DNA from 4 places in the Nocardia sp. CDC160 genome. Region 1 is predicted to be linked to each of the others. Evidence: riboswitches for the same ligand, from Rfam matches in the RefSeq annotation. Region 1 holds a riboswitch; each other region holds the start of a gene.
What was found. Region 1 has a riboswitch for cobalamin ahead of metE (5-methyltetrahydropteroyltriglutamate--homocysteine S-methyltransferase). Riboswitches for the same ligand answer to the same signal wherever they lie in the genome.

Region 1 (4,206 bases):
CCACCAGCGCGCTGATGGCCATGCCGCGCAGGTCCATCACCTGATCGAGATTGGTGCGCAGGTCGTAGACGATGTCCTCGATGAGCTGCGGCAGATCCCGTTGCGCCCGTTCGATAATGGCGCGCTGCGCGGCCTCGGGCATGTTCACCCAGAGCCGCGGCTGATGCTTCAGCATCATGGCGCGCACCATGTGATCGACTCCGGCATCGAGGGGTTCGCGCAGGCGCGTGGTCAATTCGGCGATATCGATGCGGGCGATGATGTCCTGCGGATCGATGAGCTTGCCGAACATGAGATCCACCGCGATGGTCGCCATGCGCGGCGCGGAGCGGGGGATAACGCCCTGCCAGCCCAACCACGGTGGGATGCCCTTGAATTCGAGCGGGTACATGAGCATCCGCACCGCGACGATCTTGGTGATCCAGCCGATGAGTGCGGCGACGACGGGAATGGAACAGTAGAGCAGCCAGTGGTCGGCGAAATCCGCGATCACGACCGGTTCGGCCCCTGTATCCACATGGTTGCCACGGCCTACTCCTCGGTGCGATTATCCGTATCCAGCGATACGGTTATTCGTATCGCGGCTCAGGCTAGGAGACGCGCGTGCCCGCTGGCAAGACCCAGAGCTCTCCGCCCACGCACCGGGTCATTTCCATCATCGAACTGCTGGTCGCCGCACCCGGCCCGCTGACCTCGGCCGAGATCGCCGACGGCCTGGAGCTGAACCGCTCCACCGCGGGCTCGATCCTGGCCGCGCTCGCCGACCGCGGCTGGGTGCGCAGACTGCCCGACCTCAGTTACGAGCTGGGCCCGGCACTCGCCGCGCTGGGTCGCCGTGCCACCGGTGCGAACGACGAGCGCGCGTGGCTGGACCGGGAATTGGAGCGCCTGGCCGATCGCGTCGACTGCGGCGCGGCCCTCACCACCATCACCCTCGACCACCTCGAATTCCTGGCCGTCACCCGCGACCGCTACACCGTCGGCATCGAGGCCGGCGCCCGCATCCCCCTGCTGGCCCCCGCGGGCGCGGCCATCATCGCCCACTGGGGCACTGCCCGCCAAGAGGATTGGCTGCGCACCCGCGGCCCCGAGCGCCGCGCGGAATACCGCGCGGTCCTGTCCACCCTCCGGGCTACCGGACACTGCGTCTGGAAACTCGAATCCGACAGCATCCCCAATGTCCGCGTCCTCTCCGAGGTCGCCGACCACCTCGCCGACCATCCCGCGAGCAAGGAACTCCGCGGCCGCGTCCTCGCCCAACTCGCCGCGATCGGCGGCAGCGCCTACGACCAACGCACCCTCGACCGCGACATCCCGCTCGCGGTGAGTTACATCGGCGCACCGGTTTTCGACAGCGGCGGCCACGCGGTCATGGAGTTACAGATCGGCCCCTTGCGCGACGACGTCACCCGCGCCGAGCGCCGCCATTACCTCTCCGAACTGTCCACCGCCTCCCGCCGCATCAGCGCCGCCCTCGATTCTCTCCCCACCCGCCTCCCCTGATCGCCGAGTGACACACCCGGGAGGGGTTTTGCCCGAATTCGCCTCCCGGGTGTGCCACTCGGCGGTTATGGGGAGGGGGATATGCTGGCGGATGCAGTCGGTTCGCCGAGGCAGGGCGGGGTTGGTATCTCGTCGTGCGGTTGGCGTCGAAATCGGTTCTCTCGTAAGGGGGATCGGTGAGAGGGAACCCGGTGGGAATCCGGGACTGTCCCGCAGCGGTATGCAGGAACGAACGCCGTCATGAGCACTGGGCGAGTACGTCTGGGAAGCGATGGTCAGTAGGGGGCCGGGAGGCCGGGCCTGCGAGTCCGAATACCTGCCGAGTGTGTCGGGTACGCCGTATCCGGCGGTCGGCGCCTCGTGGATTGGGTGGACGGGCCGGTGGCTTCGGCGTGCCGTGGGGACACGGGGCCGGGGTCGGGGTTCGTGTGCGCTTGTGGCGGCGGCCAGTGGACTTGGAGCACTGGAGATGACCCGTGACCAAAAGGAATACGTTCAAGGCGACGGTTCTCGGCTTGCCCCGGATCGGGCCGAAGCGAGAGTTGAAGCAGGCCGTTGAGGCGTACTGGGCGCAGCGGATCGACGCCGATGCCCTGCATGCCGTCGGACGGGAACTGCGTGCGGCGCAACTGACCGCGGCGGCCACGGCGGGGCTTGATTCGGTGCCGGTGGGCACCTTCTCGTACTACGACCAAATGCTGGATGCCGCAGCGATGTTCGGGGCGCTGCCGTCTCGGGTAGTGGGGATCGATGATCCGCTGGATCGGTATTTCGCGGCCGCCCGGGGGACCTCGACCGTCGAACCGCTGGAGATGACCAAGTGGTTCGACACCAACTACCACTACCTGGTGCCGGAGTTGGGGCCGGACACCGAATTCGCCTTGCATCCGGAGAAATTGCTCGATGAGCTGGCCGAGGCGCAGGCGCTGGGCGTGGCTGCGCGGCCGGTCGTGATCGGGCCGCTGACCTTCCTGAAGCTGGCCAAGGACGCCGAGGGTGATCCGCTGCGGCGGTTGAGCGGATTGCTGCCGCTGTATCGGGAACTGTTGCGGCGCTTGGCCGAGGCTGGTGCGGCATGGGTGCAGATCGACGAGCCGGTGCTGGTGACCGACCTTTCCGATATGGAGCTCGGCCTGGTGCGAGAAGTGTACGAAGAGCTTTCGGCGATATCCGACCGTCCAGCGCTGCTCGTCGCCACCTACTTCGGACGTCCCGGCCCCGCGTTGCCGATTCTCGTGGACACCGGAATCGAAGGTGTGGCACTCGATTTCAGGTCCGGCACCACCGTCGAGGATGTGACCTCCGTGCCCAGCTTGGCCGGAAAGCTGGTCGTCGCCGGTGTGGTCGACGGCCGCAATGTCTGGCGCACCGACCCGGACCGTGCCCTCGCCACGCTCGGTACCCTGCTGGGATCCACCGGCGAACTGGCGGTCTCGACCTCCAGTTCGCTACTGCACGTGCCGTATTCGCTGGACGCCGAAACGGAGATCGACCCGAGCCTGCGATCCTGGCTGGCCTTCGGTGCCGAGAAGATCGCCGAGGTGCGTCTGCTCGCCACCGCTCTGCACGAGGGAACCGAGGCCGTGGCGGCCGGGTTGTCGACCGCCCGTGCGGCGATCGCGGCCCGCGCCACCGACACCCGTCTGCGCGACGACACCGTCCGCGCACGGTTGGACACGCTGAGCCCCAACGCGACTCGCCGCGCACCGGCCGCGGAACGCCGTGCGCTGCAGCACGACCGCCTCCCCCTGCCCCCGCTGCCGACCACCACCATCGGCTCCTACCCGCAAACCGCGGCCATCCGCCGCGACCGCGCCGCCTTCCGCAAGGGCACGCTCACCCCGGACCAGTACCGCGACCGCATGCGCGCGGAGATCGCCGAAGTCATTGCGCTGCAAGAGAAACTGGGCCTCGATGTGCTCGTCCACGGCGAGCCGGAACGCAATGACATGGTCCAGTACTTCGCCGAACAGCTGACCGGCTTCCTCACCACCGCCAATGGTTGGGTCCAGTCCTACGGCACCCGCTGCGTCCGCCCGCCGATTCTCTACGGCGACGTCACCCGGCCCGAGCCCATGACCGTCGACTGGATCACCTACGCCCAAAGCCTCACCGACAAGCCGGTCAAGGGCATGCTCACCGGTCCGGTCACCATTCTGGCCTGGTCCTTCGTCCGCGACGACCAGCCCCTCGACGTCACCGCCAATCAGGTGGCCCTGGCAATTCGGGACGAGACGCTCGATCTCCAGTCGGCGGGAATCCGCATTATCCAGGTGGACGAGCCCGCCCTGCGCGAACTCCTCCCCCTGCGCGCCGAGGCGAAGGCGGCCTACCTGGTCTGGGCGATCACGGCCTTCCGCCTCGCCACCTCCGGGGTCTCCGACGCCACCCAGATCCACACGCACCTCTGCTATTCCGAGTTCGGCGAGGTCATCGACGCGATCGCCGCGTTGGACGCCGACGTCACGTCCCTCGAAGCGGCCCGCTCCCACATGGAGGTTCTCGACGACCTCAATGCCGCGGGCTTCTCCCTGGGCGTCGGCCCCGGCGTTTACGACATCCACTCGCCTCGCGTCCCCACGGTTGACGAGATCACCGAATCCCTCTCCGAGGCGCTGAAAGCCGTTCCCGCGGATCGCCTCTGGGTGAATCCGGACTGCGGCCTCAAGACCCGGGGCCCCGCCGAGGTCGAGGCGTCCCTGC
Region 2 (4,206 bases), on a different contig from region 1:
GCTGCTCGGGCCGAGGGGCGGATTGCAGGGCGGAGAGGCGGCGGTCGAGATCGCTCGTCACCTCCGTGGCCCGATCCGTGCGGCCGGTGATCGCGCCCAGCGCGGTGAGATCCGTGCGCAGGGCCGTCCACGGGTCCACCACGCCGCGTTCACCGTCGGGGCGGCGGCAGCTCTCGGTCAGGATGTACGGGGCGACCCCGGCGGTTCGCAGCGAATCCGGGGTCAGATTCGCGGACTCCGAGTAGCCGTAGTTCCAGCCCGCCACCATGACATCCGGCCGTTGCGCCAGCACCGTCTCTCGCGAAGGGTAATCCGGCGCAACAGAATTCAGCTTGTCCACGGCATCCCCGTAATGCTTGCGCAGCGTGTCCGCATCACGCTTCAGGCTCGACACCGCCACGGTCCGGTCTTGCGCTCCCAGCGCCAACACCATGGAGATCAGGTTCCCGTCATTGACGAACATCCGTTGCGCGGGCGACGGAAACCTCTGCTCCACACCGCAATTGCGCACTGACAGGTTCCCCGAGGCTGCGTGCGGCGACGCGCACCCCGCCAGCGCCACCGCGGCGGCGACCAGCGCCAGGACCGGACGTGCCGGGAGCTTCGAAACCTTCTTCACGACTGCCTTTCGTCATGCGGCACCGAACCGGTAGCTGCGGCGGCCCAATAGGAGCAGGAACGCGGGGGCTCCGATGAGGCCGGTGAGGACACCCACCGGGATTTCGGTGGGGCGAACCAGAATTCGGGTGGCGGCGTCGGCGACCACCAGGAACAGCGCTCCACACAGGGCGCTGGCCGGGAGCAGCACCCGATGGCGGGGACCCACCAGCAGGCGGGCGGCGTGGGGGATCACCAGGCCGACGAAGCCGATCCCACCCGACACCGCGACCAGGACCCCGACCAACACCGCCAGCAGCACGAACAGCGCGATCCGCAGCTCCCGCACGGAAACTCCGATCGAGGTGGCCGTGTCCGCACCCAGGTTCAGCGCGTCGAGCGAATTCGCCGCCAGCAGCAGTGCGACCAACGCGGCGGCGACCACACACGCGGGCAACAGGATTCGGGTCCAGTCCGCGCCCGCCAAACTGCCCAGCAGCCAGAACAACACCGACTGCGCCGCCGACGGATCACTGCTGCGGAAGATCAGAAAGCTGCTGAAGGCGGAGAAGGCGGAGCCCAGCACGGTGCCGGTGAGCACCAAACGCAGTGGGTCGAGCCCACCTTGGGCCATGGCGATCAGAAAGACCGCCGCGGCCGCCGCCAGCGCACCGGCCAACGCGCCCGCCGAAAGCGCCCACAGTCCAGCACCCGCGAACAGTCCCGAAGTAATGACGGCCGCCGCCCCGACACCCGCTCCTGAAGAGACGCCCAGTAGATAGGGATCGGCAAGCGCATTGCGCACCAGCGTCTGCATGGCCACCCCCGCCACCGCGAGCCCAGCCCCGACGACCGCCGCGAGAATCGTTCGCGGCACCCGCAATTGCCACACGATGGTGTCCAGCCCGAGATTCGCGGAAGGCTGTCCACCGAGTCGGCTCCGGAGTACACCGACCACCTCGCCGAGCGGAATGTTCTCGGCCCCGAATCCGGTCGCCACCACGATGGCGACAACCAGCAATATCCCCATGACGGGCAGGGCTATCGACGGGCGCGCACGCCTCATCGACGAAGCTCCTCCAGGCAAATCGCGGCCTCTCGAGAGTGCTGCGCGGCGGGGGAGGTCTGACTCGCACGGGCGGACCCGTGCTCACAGTGGCGCGACCGTTCCGGAATTGCACCGGATTCCCGCACCCACCGACGATGACCGGACGGACTCTACCGTCCGGAACTATTTCTCAGCGAATGCGGCTGCCCAGCAGGTGGCGGACGCCGCTGACGAACAACTGCAGGCCGAAGTCGAAGCGGGCGGTCGCGTCGGTGGTGTCGTAGAGCGGTGAATGTTCCTCGGCGAGAGCGCCTACCGAGTCCATTTGAATGCGCGACTGTTCGTCGACGGTCTGGCCGAGGACGTAGTAGAGCAGCGTGTAGGCGGCCAGGTCGGCTTCCTCGCGCGTCATGCCCGCGCGAATTGCCGCGCTGGCCAGGCGTTCCCGGCCCTTGCTGGTGGTGAGCCGGGACGCGTAGGTGGCCGAGACCAATTCGGCCCCGTCGCGGTAGGCCAGCAGGCATTCGCGCAGCCGGTGCGCCAATTCGGTCATCTGCTTGGACCACTCGTCCGCGGCGACCGGCTCGTCCATGGGCGCGAGAATGCGGTCGGCGACCGCGCCGAGCAGGGCCTGTTTGTTGGGGAAGTGCCAGTACAGCGCGCCCGGCTGGACGTGCAGCGAGGTGGCCAGGCGGCGCATGGTGAGATCCGCCAATCCGTACTGGTCGAGAATGGCGATCGCGCCGTCGACCACGTCCGTGCGATGGAGTTGCACTGAAAAACCCGACCCTCTCGTGTTCCGGCTCACGTTCCGGACTGCTAGCCTACCCTGAACACCGTTCAAGTTGCTCGGCCACACCGGCCGGACGAAGGGATTCGCGCGGATATGACTCAGGCAGCCGTCACCACCGAAGCCGGTAGCACTGCAGGCGATGACATTCTCGCCATCGCCCGCGAGCAGGTGCTCGAGCGCGGCGTGGGCCTGGATCGGGACCAGACCCTCGAGGTCCTGCGGCTCGGCGACGACCGGCTCGAGGAGCTGCTCGGTCTGGCGCACGAGGTCCGCATGAAGTGGTGCGGCCCGGAGGTCGAGGTCGAGGGCATCATCTCGCTCAAGACCGGCGGCTGCCCGGAGGACTGCCACTTCTGTTCGCAGTCCGGCCTTTTCCAGTCGCCGGTGCGCGCGGCCTGGCTCGACATCCCGTCCCTGGTCGAGGCCGCCAAGCAGACCGCCAAGACCGGCGCGACCGAATTCTGCATCGTGGCCGCCGTGCGCGGACCCGACGAGCGGCTCATGGCGCAGGTCGCCGCGGGCGTGGAGGCCATCCGCAACGAGGTCGACATCCAGGTCGCCTGCTCGCTGGGCATGCTCAACCAGGAGCAGGTCGATCAGCTGGCCGCCATGGGCGTGCACCGCTACAACCACAATCTCGAGACCGCCCGCTCGTACTTCCCGAACGTGGTCACCACCCACACCTACGACGAGCGCTGGGAGACCCTGCGCATGGTCCGCGAGGCGGGCATGGAGGTGTGCTGCGGCGGCATCCTCGGCATGGGCGAAAGCCTGGAGCAGCGCGCCGAATTCGCCGCCGACCTGGCCCTGCTCGAGCCCGACGAGGTGCCGCTGAACTTCCTCAACCCGCGCCCGGGCACCCCGTTCGGCGACCTCGAGGTGCTCCCGGCCGCCGACGCCCTGCGCGCCGTCGCCGCCTTCCGTCTCGCGCTGCCGCGCACCATCCTGCGTTTCGCGGGCGGGCGCGAGATCACCCTCGGCGACCTGGGCGCCAAGCAGGGCATCCTCGGCGGCATCAACGCGGTCATCGTCGGCAACTACCTGACCACCCTGGGCCGTCCCGCCGAAGCGGACCTGGATCTGCTGGGCGAGCTCAAGATGCCGATCAAGGCGCTCAACGAAACCCTCTGAAAAACTGGGGGTCCGGGGCCGCGGCGGCGGACCCGCGCTTACTGTAGGGATGTGGGGGTCGCAAACCCCCGCTGTCCCCCAAACGGTCGAGTTTCGGACACGAAGGATCTTTCGAGGTGGTCGTGGAGATCGAGGAGCGCTACAACCCGTTCACGGGCAAGCGGATCGTGCCGGGTCTGGAAGATCCCGTACCGGCCGCGGCCGCACTGGGTTTGGAGCCGCCGCGTTTCTGTGAGCAGTGCGGTCGCCGGATGATCGTGCAGGTCAGCCCCGACGGCTGGTGGGCCAAGTGCTCCCGGCACGGCGTGCTGGAGTCCTCGAGCCTGGAACGCCGCTAGTGGCAACCACACTCACCGCCGAGCCGGGCGGACTACGCGTCGATGTCGTGATGCGGGAAGTGCGCGCGGCGGCGGTGGTGTTCGCCGCGCTGGCCGCGGTGAGCGCGCTGGCCGGGGTGGTCTGGGCCTTCCTCGCACCCGCCGAGCAGCTGCTGGTGGTGGAGCCGGACCGGGGGACGGCCCTGACCGGCGAGAGCATGCACCGGTTCGACGCCCTGGCGATCTTCGTGCTCATCGGGATCGTATTGGGCGTCGTGGGCACGGCCGCGGTCTGGCGCTGGCGTCGGGTGCGCGGCCCG
Region 3 (4,206 bases), on a different contig from region 1:
ATCAAATGTGGCATCTACGTGGACAATATCCACACCGTGGGCTGTCAGCTGAAGAACGCCACCGTGATTCCGGCCGGGCTGTCGTGTGCCAACAACCCCGCCCACGAGGTGGCCGCGCAGGTGCGGGAGGGGACCGCCGAATTCGTCTGCCTCAACCAGGGTGTCTACGTCGGCCCGCCCACCGACGGCTCGACCGCGCCGGGCAATCACGAGGGTGGCGGCAAGGTCCTCGAATACGGTCAGACCATCGGTGTGCGCGGGGTGATCTGCGAATCCATGCAGAGTGGGGTGCGCTGCTCGGTGGACGGTCACGGCTTCTTCATCGCGGCCGACGCCCAGTCCCTGTTCTGACGACCTAGCATGGCGGCGTGAGCATCGATCCCCTGTCGGTGAACCGTCGCAATTGGGATGCCCGCGCGGGCATTCACGCCGCCAGCAGTTTCTATCGGGACCATGATTCGGGCTATTGGTTCGCGCCGTTCGAATGGGATGCCCTCGGCGAGGTGCGCGATCGCGATGTGCTGCACCTGCAATGCCATCTCGGCACGGAGACAATCGAATTCGCGCGGCGCGGGGCCCGTACGGTCGGTCTCGACTTCTCGCCGGAGTCGGTGCGGCATGCCCGCGAATTGGCCGGGGACACCGTCGAATACGTGTGCGCGGACGTCTACGACGCGCGAGAGTCCTTGACCGGCAGGGGCTTCGACATCGTCTACACCGGCAAGGGCGCGCTCTGCTACCTGCCGGACCTGGACCGCTGGGCCCGCGTGATCGCCGATCTCCTGCGGCCCGGCGGGCTGTTCTACCTGGTCGAATTCCATCCACTGCTGCACGCCCTCGGCCCCACCCCGGCGCCGGGCGAGGACCCGAATCGCCTTGTGCTGCACGACGATTACCTCGAAGGCCGGGGTGCCCAGCGCCGCGACAGCGTCCACACCTACACCGACGGCCCGGACCTCACCACCGACACCACCGCCTACGAATGGCGGCACGGCCTGGGCGAGGTGATCAATGCCCTGCTGGCCGCGGGCCTGCGCATCACCGGCCTCACCGAGACCGAGACGCTCCCGTGGCCGCGCTGGCCGGGTATGGTCCGCACCGACAACGGCTGGTGGCGGCTGCCCGAGACCGCCCCGATCATCCCTGTGCTCTACGGCCTTTCGGCCGTCAAGGACCAGCGCGACTCGACCTTCGCCAGCCGCCAGTAGGCCAGCGCGATCGCCCACACCGCCACGAACAGGCCGACGATCACGAATCCCACATTGTTCAGGTCGATTCCGGCGATCCAGGCGGTGATCGGATCGGTGAGATCGAGCTTGTCGTGGACGATGCCGACCAATTCGATGGTGCCGATCAGGAAGGCCACCGCGATGGAGAGCCCGGTGATGGTCAGGTTGTAGTACACCTTGCGCACCGGGTTCGAGAACGCCCAGTGGTAGGCGAAATTCATGAAGGTGCCGTCGAGGGTGTCGAACAGGCTCATGCCCGAGGCGAACAGCAGCGGCAGGCAGACGATGGCGTACCAGGGCAGGCCCGCGGCCGCGCCGGACCCGGCCATCACCATGAGCGTCACCTCGGTGGCGGTGTCGAAGCCGATGCCGAACAGCAGGCCGATCGGATACATCTGCCCGGGTCGCGTGATGGAGCGGGTCAACCGTCCCAGGATCCGATTGATGAAACCGCGATTGTCCAGGTGCCGTTCGAGCTCGTGCTCGTCGAACTGTCCGGCCCGCATGGCCTTGAACACCCGCCAGATTCCGGCCAGTGCCACCAGATTCAGCGCGGCGATCAGATACAGGAAGGTGCCGGAACTGAGCGTGGCGACCAGGCCCAGATCCTTTCGCGCACTGGAGTCGTCGTCGACCAGCGTGGTGGCCACCCGGGCCCCGGCCGCGATCCCGGCGGCCAGCAGCACCACCACGGTGGAATGGCCGAGCGCGAACCAGAAGCCCACGGACACCGGGCGTTTGCCGTCGGCCATGAGCTTGCGGGTGGTGTTGTCGATGGCGGCGATGTGGTCGGCGTCGAAGGCGTGCCGCATGCCCAGGGTGTAGGCGGTGACACCCAGCCCGACCCCGAACACCTGGGTGCCGACGGTGTAGTGCTGGGGCAGCACCAGCGCGAACAGAATGCCGAACGCCACTATGTGCATCACGGCGATGACGGCGAGCAGTCCGCCGGTGCGGAGCCAGTCGCGGCGCTCCCAACGCAGGGCGGGAAGCGTTCTCGGGACCGGGTTTTCGGGCAGGGACATCTAGGGCGGCCTCTCCAGCACCTCGTGGACGGGGTTCGTTGGTGCCGTGGCCGGTCTCCTGGCTGACGGGTCGAACACCGGCGTGTCTGGTCTTCCGGAACCGAGATTCCGTGACCCCGGCCCGCGCGAGCGGACCGGACGACGCACCGACTAACCGATCACAGTGGCGAGGGCCGCACCGGTTTCCCACCGGTTTCCCGAGCACCACGGCGGCCCTCACGCTAGGCGGCAGGTGAGCACGGCGGCAAGCCCGGCCCGCAAAAGACAGGTCTGAGCAGGGAAAATCGGGTATCAGCGGGCATGTCAGGTCGGTGTCAGGTCCGTATCAGGCGGCCCGGCGAATGTTGTCGCCATGAACAGCACAGCAATCGCGGCCTCCGGGTTGCGCAAGGCATACGGGGACAAGACGATCCTCGACGGCATCGATCTGACCATCGGTGCGGGCACCATCTTCTCGCTGCTCGGTCCCAACGGCGCGGGCAAGACCACCACGGTCAATGTCCTGACCACGCTGCTCACTGCCGACGGCGGGACGGCGCGGGTCGCGGGCTACGACATCGCCACGCAGACCAAGGCGGTCCGCGCGTCGATCGGGGTCACCGGTCAGTTCGCGGCCGTCGACGATCTGCTCACCGGCGAGGAGAACCTCCAGCTGATGGCCGATCTGCACCGGCTGCGCGGCAATGACCGCAAGCAGGTGGTCGATTCGCTGCTGGAGCGCTTCGCACTGACCGAGTCGGCGCGCAAGCAGGCCTCCACCTACTCCGGCGGTATGCGCCGCAAGCTGGACCTGGCGATGACCCTGGTCACCCGGCCGCAAATCGTCTTCCTGGACGAGCCGACCACCGGCCTGGATCCGCGCAGCCGCCGCGCCCTGTGGGACATAGTGCGAGAACTGGTCGCCGACGGCGTGACCATCTTCCTCACCACCCAGTACCTCGAGGAGGCGGACCAGCTCGCCGACCAGATCGCGGTGCTCGACGGCGGACGCATCGTCGCCCAGGGCACCCCCGACGACCTCAAGCGGCAGGTGCCCGGCAGCTACATCCAGCTCCGGTTCGGCGACCGCGCGACTTTCGAAGCGGCGCTGCGGGTGCTGCCCGTCGCCACCCCCGACCACGACGCACTGACCCTGCAGGTGCCGGGCAATGGCGGCACGAAACCCCTGCGCGCGCTGCTGGATCGGCTCGCCGACCACTCCCTCGAGGCCGATGAGGTCTCCATCCATACCCCTGATCTCGATGACGTTTTCCTCGCCCTGACCGGGCACGCCACCACGGAGGCCGAAGCACAATGAGCACCGCGACCATCACCCCCAGCCCCCTGGCCGCCGCGATCGGCGATTCGTCGATCATGCTGCGCCGCAACTTCAAACACATCGTCCGCAACCCGGTCACGGTCTTCAATGCCGCGCTCATGCCGGTGATGATGCTGCTGATCTTCGTCTACGTTTTCGGCAGCGCCTTCAATGTCGGCGGGCACTACATCGACTACGCGACTCCCGGCATGCTGCTGCTGGCCATCAATTACGGGCTCTCCGGCACCGCGGTCTCGGTGAGCTCGGACATGGCCAAGGGCGTCATCAACCGGTTCAAGGTCATGGACGTGTCGCGGGGCGCGGTGCTGACCGGCCACGTGGCGGCCACCATCCTCACCAATGTGATCGCCCTGGCGGCCGTGCTCGGTGTGGCCTTCGCCCTGGGCTTCCGGTCCCCGGCGAGCGCCGGTGAATGGCTCGGTGCGATCGGCATCGTGCTCGCGACCTCGTTCGCAGCCTCCTGGCTGGTCGTGGCGCTGGGCATGGCGGCCAAGACCCCGGAATCCGCGGGCATGTCCGTGGTGCCGCTGATCATGCTGCCCTTCCTGAGCAGCGCGATCGTGCCCGCCGACAAGATGGGCGCGGGTGTCAAGCAGTTCGCGCAGTACCAGCCCTTCACCCCGATCATCGAATC
Region 4 (4,206 bases), on a different contig from region 1:
GCCAAGTCGAGCAGTACCTGGCGCTCGTCGGTTGTGGCGTCGTACGCGTCGCACAGGGCGTTGATGTACAAGTCCGACACCTTCGTCGGCAGCCCGTCCTCCATGCGCCCGATGGTTTGCGGCGACACCCCGATCACGCGCCCACCCTCGGACTGTCGCATATTCTTCGCCTCGCGCAGTCGCCGCAATTCCCGGCCTAATGCCCTGCGCCCCATGGTCGATCCGCTTGTCATCTCGTTAGCCTCACTATCGGACGCTCCGAAATATGGAAGACCCCACCGCGGTGGACTTCGCCACGGGGGCCTCTGTAATGGAATAACCCCATCCCGCAAGCGGATTCGGGCATTTCAAGGTTCCGCCATCCGCTTATCCAGAGTGTACTCGTGGCAGGCCAGCGGCATTCGGCCTTTTCGTTTCGGTTCGCGACGAGTCAATGGAGATGAACTGTGGGACAGCCTATTTCACATGAGGTTCCAGACTATCCGGTCCAGAATTTGGAAGTTGCCAAGCGGGGGTTGGATTCCCATCGGGAGTGTGGGAAGGAGTGTGAGGCGCGGCGGTATTTCGCGGGGTTGGTGCCGTATTTGGAATTGTTGGCGAAGCGGCGGGCCGCGTCCTCGGGGTGGAATCTGTGGACCGAGCGGGGGTGAGGGTCAAGGTGCGAGGGGGTGGGCCGTGGTGCGGAGCGTCCAGGCGGGGGAGCGGTGGTGCAGGGTGGTGGCGGTCAGCGGCGGGATGTCTATGCGCCAGAAGGACTCTGCGGGGGAGTTCAGGGTGCAAAGGACTGCCGCGCGGACCACGCCGGGGTGGGTGATGGCGATGATGCGGTCGCCGGTTCCGGCCACGGTGTCGAGCCACGTACGTACGCGGGTGAGGAGGTCGGTGAGGGACTCGCCGCCGTGGGAGCGGTGTGCGGGGTCGGTGAGCCAGCCCATCAGCTGCTCCGGGGCCAGCTCATCCATGGACTTGCCCGACCACGTGCCGCAATCCAGGTCGCGCAGTGCGGGTTCCGGGGTTCCGGTGAGGCCCAATGCCTTCGCGGTCTGCGCAGTGCGGAGCTCCGGTGCGCACAGGACCTGGCCGGGTTCCAGGCCGGGCAGGCCGCCCGCCTTCGCCGCGGACCGCTCACCCAATGGGTTGAGCGGTTCGTCGGCGGGGAAGCGGGCGGCCTGTACCGCGTCGGTGATCGCGTGCGTGATCAGCGTGAGCCGGGTGACCGCGCTCATGCCGCCGCGGGAGTGGTCCGGTCGGCACGCTCGCCGAGCAAGCGCGGGGCCAGCCAGGCGAAGCCGACACCGATGACGACCCACAGGATCAGTTGGGCGGCAAAGGAGTACAACCGGAAGTGGTACAGGTCGTCGGCCGGGAAGCCCGGGTAGACGATGGTGCCCGAGGGATCCTTCAGCGGCTGTGGCGTCTCGGTGGCGAAGTCGCCGTATTCCTTATTGGCCGACAGGTGCCCCAGCGAGGGCAGGATCAGCATGACGATCGCCATGACTACGGTGAACGAGGCCGCCCCGGCGATGGTCGCAGTCCAATTGCCCAGGCGCGCGGCCAGTTTGCGCCCCACCCAGATGGCGGCCAGCAGGACGGCGGCGCTGATCACGATCATGGCCACGAACAGTCCGGTGCGTTCCTTGATGGTCTCCGGATGCCCGATGGAGGGCGGGTTGGCCGGGTACTTCAGGAACGGCACCGCGTACAGGGTCAGGAACATGCCGCCCGACACGAGCAGCGCCAGATTCCGTGCGGTGATCTTCCCGACCCGGCGCAACGCCAGGAAGTAGACGACCGCGAAGAGCGCGCCCATCGCGGCACCGAACACGATCATGCCGAAGGGCAGACCGAAGTTCTGCTGCTGGGAGCGGGTGAAGAGGTCCGGACCCATGTCGCCCATGGGTTTTCCGGCGGCCTTGTCCAAAGCCATCTGCGCGTCGTCGCGCCCAGACTCGTAGTCGATGGCCCGGTTGATGATGGGCTCGGCCATGATCCGTGCGAAGACGAACGCCAGCAATCCACCGAGCGCGCCCAGCAGGACGCCTCGGCCGATGATCCGCTTTTCCATTGTGGTGACTCGATCCCTTGGCTAGTGGCAGGGGAAACCGAGGAAGTGCCGTCCGTCGTGGACGAATTCGTGCACGTGCATGTCGTTGCCGAAGATCGACACCGCGCCCTGGTCGATACCGATGAAGTAGATCGCCAGCAGCGCCAAGAGTGTGGTGCCGATCAACCACACCGGGGTGGGGATGGAAATGGAGACGGCACCGAGGCCGGAACGGGGAGCGTAGGACGTCGCCACGGGAACTCCTAGGGTGGGAGGGGGTTACGCGCCCCTCGGCCGATATTTACCTCGGCGGCCGGGGTCTGACTCACACCCGCGCGGAGTGCTCACAGTGGCGCGACCGTCCCGGATTTCCACCGGATTCCACGAATCGCCGATCAGATGACGATACGAGACCCCGAACGAACAGGTCAAACACCCGCCCACACTATGGAACCCACAGCTCCGCTCCCATCGCCCGCCGGAGCTCGCTCTCATCGCCCGAGGGGGCACGGACCTGTTGCCCCGCGACACGGACCTGTTGCCCGCGGCGGCTCGCTCGCTTCGCCTGTGGCTCGGACCCGCTGCCTGTGGGAGCTTCTCCCTGCCGCGCTAGCTGGGGCTGGCACCCTGTCGTCCGCGGGGGTCCCGTGCCTCTCGGTGAGGGCGCTCGCGCTCGTGGCTCGTGGGGCTCGCGCCGAGCTGTCGATGGACCGGAATGGGTCCGGATCGATCTTTGGTTGAAACCTGTTCTATCGTCCGGAAGCGGCTCTGACCAGCTGTTATTCGCCCGTCTGCCCTGGAGATTTGGGGCAGTTTTCCGAATCGGGGTGGGCGGGCCGGATGGGTTGAATACACTCCCCGCTGAAGTGAACATCTGACACTTCAGTTCTGGGATTAGAGGTACACATGAAGTCTGCTACACCGGGGGTTTTCGCTGCGCGCGCCGCGGCGGCTGTGATCGGCGGGGCATTGGTGCTCGCGGGGGCTACCGGATGCGGCAGTGACAAAGCATCGGACGGGTCCCAGGGCGGGACCAGCAGCACCGTCGCGACCTCGCAGGCCGTGAGCTCCGCGCCCGCCCCGACCACGACCGCGGCCCCGGCTCCGACCACCGAAGCGCCCGCGCCCCAGCCCGCCGCCACCGAACCCGCAGCGCCGCAACCGGTCGCGCCGGAACCGGCGCAGGCCCCGCAGCCCGCCCCCAAGCCCGCGCCGCAGACCCAGCAGGCCGAGAAGCCCGCGCCCCCGACCCTGGACGCTCCGGGATTCGAGCCGCGCGCCGGGTACTGAGCGAACTGGACGAGTAGGTGTTGGGCAATGGCGGGCGGTGGGTGTGCGCCACCGTCGTAGCGCTCGCGGCATCGCTGACCGCGGCGGGCGGCGCGGGTGCCGATCCGGCTCCCGCGGGTAAAGACCTTGTGGTGCTGGGTGATTCGTTCTCCGCGAACGAGTGGGACCACTTCACCGGCCGCGACGACTGCAATCTGCACGGGCGCACGGCCTGGCCGGTGCAGCTGAGCCAGCTGATGGGCGTGTACGGGACCGATCGGGTCGACGACCCGTCGTGTCCGGGCGCGTCGATCGACAGCGGGCCCGGGTGGACGCTGGCCCAGCAGGCGCAGCGGGCGGACAAGGAGGGCGCGTTCGGGCCGGACACCAAGCTGGTGACCATCCAGTTCGGGATGAACGACAAGTGGGGCGCGTCGGATCAGACCCTGTGGAATTCCTTGCAGTCCTGTGTTTTCAACCTCGTCCTGGGCTGTGATCCCGAGGCGATCGAACAGCACCGGATACCTGATTACACCGGGGTCTCCGGTGCGGCGATGGCCAAGCGCATGAGCAATGCCGTCACCTACATCAAGTACTACGCACCCAACGCGCGCATCGTATTCGTCGGGTACCCGGAGCTTTTCGTGCCGGGCAGTAGCACGGTCTGCCTCAGCATTCTCGGGGTCGCGCCGTTCATCAATCCGCGTGGACGCGCGGTGGTCGAATACCTCGACCGGATCGACGCGGCGCAGCGGGAGGCCGCCCAGCTGCTGGGTATCGAGTTCCTCGACGCTCGAGCCCTCACCGCCGGTCACGGCCTCTGCTCGTCGCAGCCGTGGCTGAACGGGATCGCCGACCCCCGCACCGGCGTCGACGGCCTGCCCTTCCATCCA

Region 2: another riboswitch for cobalamin. It lies ahead of VMT40_RS35765 (FecCD family ABC transporter permease); the one in region 1 lies ahead of metE (5-methyltetrahydropteroyltriglutamate--homocysteine S-methyltransferase).
Region 3: another riboswitch for cobalamin. It lies ahead of VMT40_RS02355 (HoxN/HupN/NixA family nickel/cobalt transporter); the one in region 1 lies ahead of metE (5-methyltetrahydropteroyltriglutamate--homocysteine S-methyltransferase).
Region 4: another riboswitch for cobalamin. It lies ahead of VMT40_RS17910 (CbtB domain-containing protein); the one in region 1 lies ahead of metE (5-methyltetrahydropteroyltriglutamate--homocysteine S-methyltransferase).

What each region holds. Positions count from the first base shown of each region.
Region 1 covers NZ_JAYKYT010000002.1:729,141-733,346, reverse strand. The annotation lists gene VMT40_RS10810 (DUF445 domain-containing protein) at 1-517, opposite strand, end outside; gene VMT40_RS10805 (helix-turn-helix domain-containing protein) at 604-1,503, shown strand; cobalamin riboswitch at 1,640-1,841, shown strand; gene metE (5-methyltetrahydropteroyltriglutamate--homocysteine S-methyltransferase) at 1,980-4,206, shown strand, end outside.
Region 2 covers NZ_JAYKYT010000009.1:9,367-13,572, reverse strand. The annotation lists gene VMT40_RS35770 (ABC transporter substrate-binding protein) at 1-619, opposite strand, end outside; gene VMT40_RS35765 (FecCD family ABC transporter permease) at 632-1,663, opposite strand; cobalamin riboswitch at 1,698-1,834, opposite strand; gene VMT40_RS35760 (TetR/AcrR family transcriptional regulator C-terminal domain-containing protein) at 1,836-2,420, opposite strand; gene bioB (biotin synthase BioB) at 2,532-3,569, shown strand; gene bsaP (biotin synthase auxiliary protein BsaP) at 3,692-3,907, shown strand; gene VMT40_RS35745 (DUF2567 domain-containing protein) at 3,907-4,206, shown strand, end outside.
Region 3 covers NZ_JAYKYT010000001.1:559,748-563,953, reverse strand. The annotation lists gene VMT40_RS02365 (hypothetical protein) at 1-351, shown strand, start outside; gene VMT40_RS02360 (class I SAM-dependent methyltransferase) at 369-1,208, shown strand; gene VMT40_RS02355 (HoxN/HupN/NixA family nickel/cobalt transporter) at 1,151-2,254, opposite strand; cobalamin riboswitch at 2,286-2,478, opposite strand; gene VMT40_RS02350 (ATP-binding cassette domain-containing protein) at 2,607-3,551, shown strand; gene VMT40_RS02345 (ABC transporter permease) at 3,548-4,206, shown strand, end outside.
Region 4 covers NZ_JAYKYT010000003.1:700,335-704,540, reverse strand. The annotation lists gene VMT40_RS17925 (helix-turn-helix domain-containing protein) at 1-215, opposite strand, end outside; gene VMT40_RS17920 (histidine phosphatase family protein) at 654-1,226, opposite strand; gene VMT40_RS17915 (CbtA family protein) at 1,223-2,065, opposite strand; gene VMT40_RS17910 (CbtB domain-containing protein) at 2,087-2,254, opposite strand; cobalamin riboswitch at 2,339-2,477, opposite strand; gene VMT40_RS17905 (hypothetical protein) at 2,951-3,334, shown strand; gene VMT40_RS17900 (SGNH/GDSL hydrolase family protein) at 3,352-4,206, shown strand, end outside.